One region of the Solibacillus sp. FSL W7-1464 genome, then DNA from elsewhere that is predicted to be linked to it. Evidence: predicted binding sites of a transcription regulator. Region 1 holds the regulator's gene; the other holds the start of a gene.
The links. Region 1 encodes Rex, which represses fermentation and respiration genes when NADH is low (regulators of the CRP and FNR family bind a similar motif). Its sites were predicted from a motif close to TTGTGAAATATTTCACAA; they were not measured.
Positions count from the first base shown of each region.

Region 2: the regulator Rex is predicted to act here: its motif matches at 2,063-2,080, upstream of yeiL (transcriptional regulator YeiL).

Region 1 is NZ_JBBORC010000001.1:3,531,811-3,536,083, forward strand. It holds gene tatC (twin-arginine translocase subunit TatC) at 88-912, opposite strand; gene tatA (twin-arginine translocase TatA/TatE family subunit) at 930-1,157, opposite strand; gene MKZ25_RS17615 (redox-sensing transcriptional repressor Rex) at 1,238-1,870, opposite strand; gene MKZ25_RS17620 (ABC-F family ATP-binding cassette domain-containing protein) at 2,108-4,048, shown strand.
Region 2 is NZ_JBBORC010000001.1:2,530,818-2,535,090, forward strand. It holds gene alaS (alanine--tRNA ligase) at 1-501, opposite strand, end outside; gene MKZ25_RS12565 (MFS transporter) at 855-2,003, opposite strand; gene yeiL (transcriptional regulator YeiL) at 2,107-2,775, shown strand; gene MKZ25_RS12575 (NupC/NupG family nucleoside CNT transporter) at 2,821-4,053, opposite strand.

The DNA of each region.
Region 1 (4,273 bases):
TTTTTTCCCGCTATGTGCAATAGCGGGTTTTTTATATTATCTGTTTAAACGAAATAAAAAACGCTATCAAGTTCGATAGCGTTACCATTAACTATTATTCATCTGTTCCATTTGACGACGCTGCATTTCAAGGAGCTCCTCTACTTGCAGTTCACGCTCACGTTCCTCTTCTGCTAATATACGTTCTTTTTCAGCCACTTCATATTTTCGATAACCTAGACGTGCAATGATAATACTCAATTCATATAATACAAAAAGCGGAATCGCAATAATGATATTCGATACTAGATCAGGCGGCGCCAGAAGTACCGAAATCACAATTAATACAAAATAGGCATACTTCCGGAACTTTACCATGAGCTTCGGGTTAATAATCCCGAGACGTGAAAGAAACAGTGTGACAACCGGCAATTGAAACAGTACCGCAAAAGGCACAATTAACTTAATTAAAAATGAGAAGAATTCATTAATACCAATTGTTTGCGTAATATTCAAATCATTGGATAAATCCGTCATAAACCGCATTATAAATGGGAACAACACAAAATAGGCAAAGGCTATTCCCCCTATACACAGTACAAAAGCATACGGAATATATTTCAGTGTTGCCTTCCGTTCAGCCTCATGCAAACCAGGTGTTATAAATGCCCAAAGCTGGTATAGCAGTATTGGCGAAACAATAACGGCAGCTACTATAAATGTTACTTGTAAATAAACGGTTAAAGGATCTGCCGGACTAAATGCGTTCATCGAAAAACTGGCAGCTAAATCGCTGCGTTGAATGTATCGAATAAGTGGTTTCGCCGAATAGAATCCGACGAAAAGAGCCATCACGAAGTAAACCGCTACGAAAAATAGGCGTTTTCTAAGCTCTTCCATATGTTCAACTACGGTTAATTCCCTTGAATTCATAGCAAGACATCCTTATTTTACTTAACTTCGTTTTTTTCGTTCTCTTTATGTTCAATCACTTTTTTCTTCGTATCGAAATCGTCGTCGTCATCCGTCAAGCCTTTCGTAGCGCTACGGAATTCACGTAAAGTTGTCCCCATCGCACGACCTAATGATGGCAATTTTTTGGGTCCGAATATTAACAAAGCAATCAGTCCAATGATAATCAGGCTCACAGGTGTAATCGCATTTAGATGTATAATCACTATAGCCACCTCCTCTATTATTATGTATATTTTACATTAATTAACTAGAATTTGCTATTTATAGTAATAATAATTTGTTACTATCCTGAGTTTCGTACTAAATACGTAAGTGCCTGTAATTCTACCGAAAGATCAATGTTCATCACTTTAATCGTATCGGGAACAGATAAACGTACGGGTGTAAAATTTAATATACCTTTTGCATTTATTTTAACAAGTCGGTCTGTCATCATTTGTGCTGAACGAGATGATACCGTCAATATTGCTAATTCTGCGCCAAATTCTTCATACATTTCTTCCAAACGATCTGGATGGAATACTGGAATATCACTAATCGTTGTTCCTTCCATCGGTGCCTTCGTATCAAATGCAACAACGATACGTGTGTTATGATTTTTTTGGAAGTTATATTTTAGTAAGCCATTTCCCAGATTCCCGACTCCTATTAATGCAACATTCATTGCCTCATCCTGATCTAAAGTCTGGCGGAAAAATTCCAGTAAATACTGGACATCATATCCATATCCCTTTTTACCGAGTGCTCCAAAATAAGAAAAGTCACGTCGAATCGTCGCAGAATCTATTTTCATCGCATCACTTAATTCCTGTGAAGAAATACGTTTTTTACCTTCTGTTGCGAAGTTTTTTAAAAATCGATAATAAAGAGGAAGTCTTTTTGTTGTTGCTTGTGGAATTTTTACTTCTTGTTTCACACATTCTCCTCCTATGTACATTTGGAAATCTTTTTCAAATAATGCCTCCGTATAACCTGTCGAGGATACCCAACATGATATAGTTGTCGCCAAGCAATAAGACATGTATAACATGAACTCCGCTCTTTGTGCAGAAGCAAGTTAATCTTACTAAACAAGAAGCGACAAGTAAAGTATCCATCGTTGCGAACAATGTTCCCATCCATTAAACTAAATAGGAGAAACTGAGGTGTAAACATGATTGTCTTACAAGTAAATCAATTATATAAATCCTTTATTACAGATGAAATATTAAGCGGTGTAAAACTAGAAGTACAGCACCGTGATCGCGTAGCATTAGTAGGACGAAACGGTGCCGGCAAGTCCACGTTATTAAAAATAATCGCCGGACAAATGAGCTATGACTCTGGTGAAATCATTATTCCAAAAGACGTTCAGGTCGGCTATTTAGAGCAACATGCAGGCATCGATTCCGAACTTTCAATTTGGGACGAAATGATGACAATTTTCGCAAACCTGCAAAATCAGGAGCAAACGCTGCGTCAACTTGAACAGCAAATGGCCGATCCTGCAATTTATGAAGACAGCGAACAATATACACGCATCATGGCAGAATATGACCAGTTGCAGCATGATTTCAAAGATGCAGGCGGATACCAGTATGAAGCCGATACCCGCTCTGTTCTGCATGGGATGCAATTTTTCCCTGAAGATTATCAAAAGCCGATTCGCTCTCTATCCGGCGGACAACGGACACGCTTAGCACTCGCCAAGCTTCTTTTGTCCAAGCCCGATCTCCTTATTTTAGATGAGCCGACAAACCATCTTGATATTGAAACACTGTCTTGGCTGGAAGGCTATCTAAAAGGTTATGAAGGAGCGATTTTAATTGTTTCCCATGACCGCTATTTCCTGGATCAGGTCGTGTCGATTGTTTATGAAGTGTCCCGTACAAAAGTGTCGAAATATGTAGGGAACTACAGCGCCTATTTAGATGAAAAGGCGAAAAACTACGAACGTGATTTAAAAATGTATGAGCGCCAAATGGATGAAAAGGCCAAGCTCGAAACATTTATCCAAAAAAACCTGGCCCGGGCTTCAACTACAAAGATGGCACAATCACGACGCAAAGTACTGGAGAAGACGAATTGGATGGACTCTCCTGATGGCGACGAAAAAAGTGCCAATTTCGGCTTTACAATCGATCGTCAAAGCGGAAATGACGTTTTGTCGGTGGATAATTTAACAGTCGGTTTTACGGACAAGGCCGTTTCCAAAAATATTGGGATGCGAATTTTTAGAGAAGACCGTATTGCACTTGTCGGTCCAAACGGTGTCGGGAAATCTACCTTACTGAAAACAATCGTTCAAGATATCGAGGCACTTGCCGGTGACATCCGGTACGGTACGAATGTTCAGATTGGCTATTATGACCAGGAGCAGGCGAAGCTTCATTCGAATAAACCTGTTCTCAATGAACTTTGGGATGAATGGCCATTACTGAACGAAAAGGATATCCGCAACATTTTAGGTCGCTTCCTTTTTAGCGGTGATGATGTTTCAAAAACAGTGAACTCGTTATCCGGTGGGGAAAAGGCACGCCTTGCACTTGCAAAGTTAATGATGCAAAAATCAAATTTCCTAGTACTTGATGAGCCTACAAACCATTTAGACTTGGATAGTAAAGAAATATTGGAAAATGCTTTAATCGATTATCCCGGAACATTGCTATTTGTTTCGCATGACCGTTATTTCATCAATCGTATTGCCACGAAAGTCGTTGAACTGTCAGGCACAGGTTCGTTCGAGTATTTAGGTGACTATGATTATTATGTGGAAAAGAAAGAAGAGCTTGAAGAACTAGCTGCAATGAAAGCCGCAGCAATTGAAAAAAATGCGACTGAATCGACTGTTCAAACAAAGTCTACTTCCATGATTGATAAGGATGCGAAAAAGAGGGAACGTCAAATTCGTCGTGCAATTGAAGATATTGAAAAGCAGATGGCCGCTTTAGATGAAAAAATCGCCATCTTTGAAGAACAACTATGTAATCCTGACATTTATTCAGATCATGAAAAAACACTAACAATTCAATCTGAACTGAATGATGTAAAAGAACAGCATGAAGTATTTGAAATGGAATGGCTTGAACTAAACGAGGAGCTTGAACAGCTATAATTATGGAATGTCCATCAACATATGGACATTCCTTTTTTAAATTTGGTTTCTTCACGAACTTATTTTGATTTGCTATTGTATAATATTAAACCTTTCTATCATGCTATCTACATAATAATCATATATATAGGTCAATACGCCAAATTTCTACAAATTTCTCCACAATTTTATTCACAATATAAATCTAGTAATATCAACATATCAACATAGTTTTCCACATTATCC
Region 2 (4,273 bases), 1.0 Mb from region 1:
TGGACCTTCACCGATATCCCAGAAGTTGCCTTCAAGTCGGATCAGGCGCTCTTTCGGAATCCCGATTTCATTGTGCCATACATCATAAGCTTCCTGATCTTCAGGGTGGATTGTCACTGATAACTTTTCAGGATCGAAGCCCATCCATTTTGGATCCGTCAAAAACTCCCAAGCGTAATGAATCGATTCTTTTTTAAAGTAATCTCCGATAGAGAAGTTCCCCAACATTTCAAAGAATGTATGGTGACGCGCTGTTTTACCTACGTTTTCGATGTCGTTTGTACGAATCGATTTCTGTGCGTTCGTAATACGCGGGTTATCCGGAATGATACGTCCGTCAAAATACGGTTTTAATGTCGCCACTCCTGAGTTGATCCATAAAAGTGATGGGTCATTAATTGGAACTAATGGTGCCGATGGTTCAATATGATGCCCCTTTTCTTTAAAGAAATTCAAATAAAGACGACGAATTTCAGAACCTGTCATTGTTTTTGTTGTCATGTTTTATTCCTCCTACTAATTATTGAAGTCGATGAATTTTGGTACTATTTAAATGATTCGCTTAAGAAAACAAAAAAAGCCTTCATCCCGGTAAAGGGACGAAGACTATTATCTCGTGGTACCACCCTAATTTATAATGCGCTGTGCATCATATCTCAAGTGCTTGTAACGTAAGCAGACGGCAGTGATTAGCTGCACTCTGGAGTAGCTTTCAGTATTTGTTCGGGGAGATTTTTTCAGCCGGGAAATCTCTTTCTGCTCACGAAGTCCATACGTACTTGTTCCATCATCGTTTTCATTTTATTATGCTCTTCATTATAAAAAATAGATATCGTGCTGTCAATCGGCATTCCTTAATAATTAAAACGTTTTTTCGTCAGTAAAATTAAAAGGATGGCAGGCACTGTACAAATGATCATTCCTAAGAACGCCAAACCTGGTTCGATTTCATAAAGCTTACCACCTAATAATGTAAGAATCGCTGCACTTAAACTCATGGCAAGTGCCGAATAAATCCCCTGTGCATTTGGGATCTGCTCCTGTGGTAAAGCTTTGGAAATATAGCGGATAAAGGCATAATGCGCCATTGCAAATGAAAGGGCGTGAAGTGCCTGAGATATGATAAACATCGGCATATTCGGAAATGCGTAAACTAGAATCCAACGAATGCTCGAGCCAATTGCCGCGATAAGCAATAATGAGGAAGGCTTCCATTTTGTCAAAATTGTATCGGCCTTATAAAAATAAAGAACTTCGAATACTACTGCGACATTTAAAATCATACCGATATAAAACGGATTGACATTCAGATCCTGTAAATAAATATAGCCGTAGTTATAGTATGATGCGTGTGCCCCCTGAAGCAGAATGACAACAAATAATACGATGATAAAGCTTTTCACTTCAAATAGGCCTTTCATCGAGAGCGTTTTTCGCTCCTCTTTTACAGGCGTTAAACTTAATACTTGAGGTGCAGGCATGAACTGAATGATGAGCAATGCTGCTAAACCTAAAATCATCATCCATAAAATCATATGCTCCCCGTACATCCCGCTGATCATACTGATGATCAGTACAGCGACGACAAACCCGAACGACCCTAACGAACGCGCTTTTCCATAATGTATGGATCCATGTTGCATTAATGTGGAGGCACTGCTCTCAACAGCCGGTAATAATGCCGGGTAAAAAGCACTGAACAGCAACGTCATTAAAAATAAGCCGCCGAATGAATTAATCGGTATGTATAGCAGCGTCACAATTAGTGAACTTGCTGTAAAAAAGATCAGTACATTTTTATTGCTCATCACTTTAGAAACAAACGGGAAAATAAACATCGTTGAGACCGCCCGTGCAACAAGTCCAAATCCCATTATGATACTCGCTTCTGAAACCGTAAGCCCTTTATCGTTAATAAGCCAACCTGTCCAATATGGCAGGAAAATACCCCATGTAATAAAGAACATAAAGAAGTTTTTCGCGAGCCAACGCTGATTATTCATAGTCTTCATCCTTTTTCATTTTTATTAAGTTGAATATTAACATGAGAAATACTACAATAATGTGAGAAATCTCATATTTAATTGGAAGGAGTTGCTCTATAATTTGAGAAAGTTACCAATAGATGAAAGTCTCTCATATATCGAAAAATACCCGATTTCCCAATACTTTTCATTTGATATCGTTCCATTTATCCATGTGTATGAATTCGATAAAGGCGAATTTATTTTCCATGAGCATTCCTTCCCCGACTATTTGTATTACATGGTTGAAGGAAAAGCTAAATTATATATTACCCATAAAAACGGGAAAATTTCGCTCATCGATTTTATTACAGCTCCGACATTTATGGGGGAAATGGAACTGTTAAATGCTGAACGCTATTCAAAAGGTATTCAAACTTTATCAAAGTCAGTTTGTTTTGCGATTTCGATTCAGGAAGTGAAGGAAAAATTATTGGCAGATCCTGTGTTTCTGAAAATGCTCTGTATTTTTTTAAGTCACAAAGCAACGACAGCAACAGCAAAATATACACAAAACCAGGCCTATCCGTTGGAAAACCGATTAGCCTCATTCATTCTACTATCATCAGATCAACAATTCTATAAAGAAAAACATACTGAAGTATGTGATTACTTAGGCGTATCCTATCGCCACCTGCTATTTGTCCTTGCACAATTCAGCGAAGCCGGCTATATAACGAAACAAAATCGCGGATATATTTTGACAAACCGGTCCGAACTGGAAAAACTTGCATCAGAAATTACGTATTAAAAAAAGACTGCGCTAAAATATTTTTAGCACAGTCTCTGAAATATATTAAATAAACATACCGGCAATTGCAGCTGATAATAATGATGCCAATGTTCCTGCAGCAACCGCTCTAATAGCAAGCTGTGCAATCATTGGACGTTTATCCGGTGCCATACCACCTAAACCACCGATTAAAATACCCATTGAGCTTAAGTTTGCAAAACCACACAGTGCAAACGAAATAATAATGGCTGTTTTATCAGAAAGCTCGCCGATAACTGGACCGAAGTTAGAGTAGGCAACAAATTCATTTAAAATTAATTTTTGACCGATGAATGAACCTGCACGTACTGCTTCATCCCAAGGAACACCGATTAAAAATGCCAGCGGCGCAAATACATAACCTAAAATACCTTCAAGCGTAATATTATCAAGTGCTGACCAACCCGTTAAATCACCAATCCATCCTGCAACGCCGCCTAAAAGACCGTTCAGTAAGGCAATTAATGCGATGAAACTTAATAGCATTGCCCCAACGTTTACAGCTAATTTCAACCCGTCAGATGCACCTGATGCAGCTGCATCAATAACATTCGTCGCTTCAGAGTTACGCTCTAATTTAAAGTCATCTTCATTCACTTCTTCTGTTTCAGGAATCATTAATTTCGCCATTACCAGTCCAGCTGGAGCAGCCATGAAACTCGCCGCCAGTAAGTATTCTAGTGGAACACCTAATAATGAATAGCCGATTAATACCGAACCTGAAACCGATGCAAGTCCACCTGTCATAACAGCGAACATTTGCGATTTTGTCATTTTATTTAAGAACGGACGAATTACAAGCGGCGCTTCTGTTTGTCCAACGAAAATATTGGCAGCAGCATTTACTGATTCCGCTTTTGTTGTACCTAATACTTTTGATAAGAAACCACCAATAATCTTAATGACAAATTGCATAATTCCCAAGTAGTAAAGGACAGAGATTAAAGATGAGAAGAAAATAATAATTGTTAATACGCTCATCGCAAATACAAATCCAACACTGTCAGGATTTGCTAAACCGCCGAATACGAAGTTAATCCCTTCATTCGCATAACCAATCAGCTTCTGAACACCTTCAGAAAGTTGCATAAGCTTTTCGCGGCCGTAAGACCACTTTAATACGATAAATGCAAAAATCAACTGGACAACTAATCCTGAAATAATAATTCTCCATTGAATTGCTTTACGGTTATTAGATAACCCGATGGCAATCAGTACGATTCCCACAATACCTATGATTCCCCATACGAAATCCATGTATGTGCACCTTCTTTTTTAGTTTTGAAAACCTTTTCATTTTGTAAATATTGACATCGAATTTCAGACGTCATATAAGTTTTTTTCATACTATCATATCCACACAAATAATATTAATTAATAGTTTCTTTCAAAAGTTCTGATTTTTCCGCAAAAATTTATCATTTTTTTATTATGCCCCGTTTTGTTTCAAACTTTTAATATATTTAAAACATTTTCC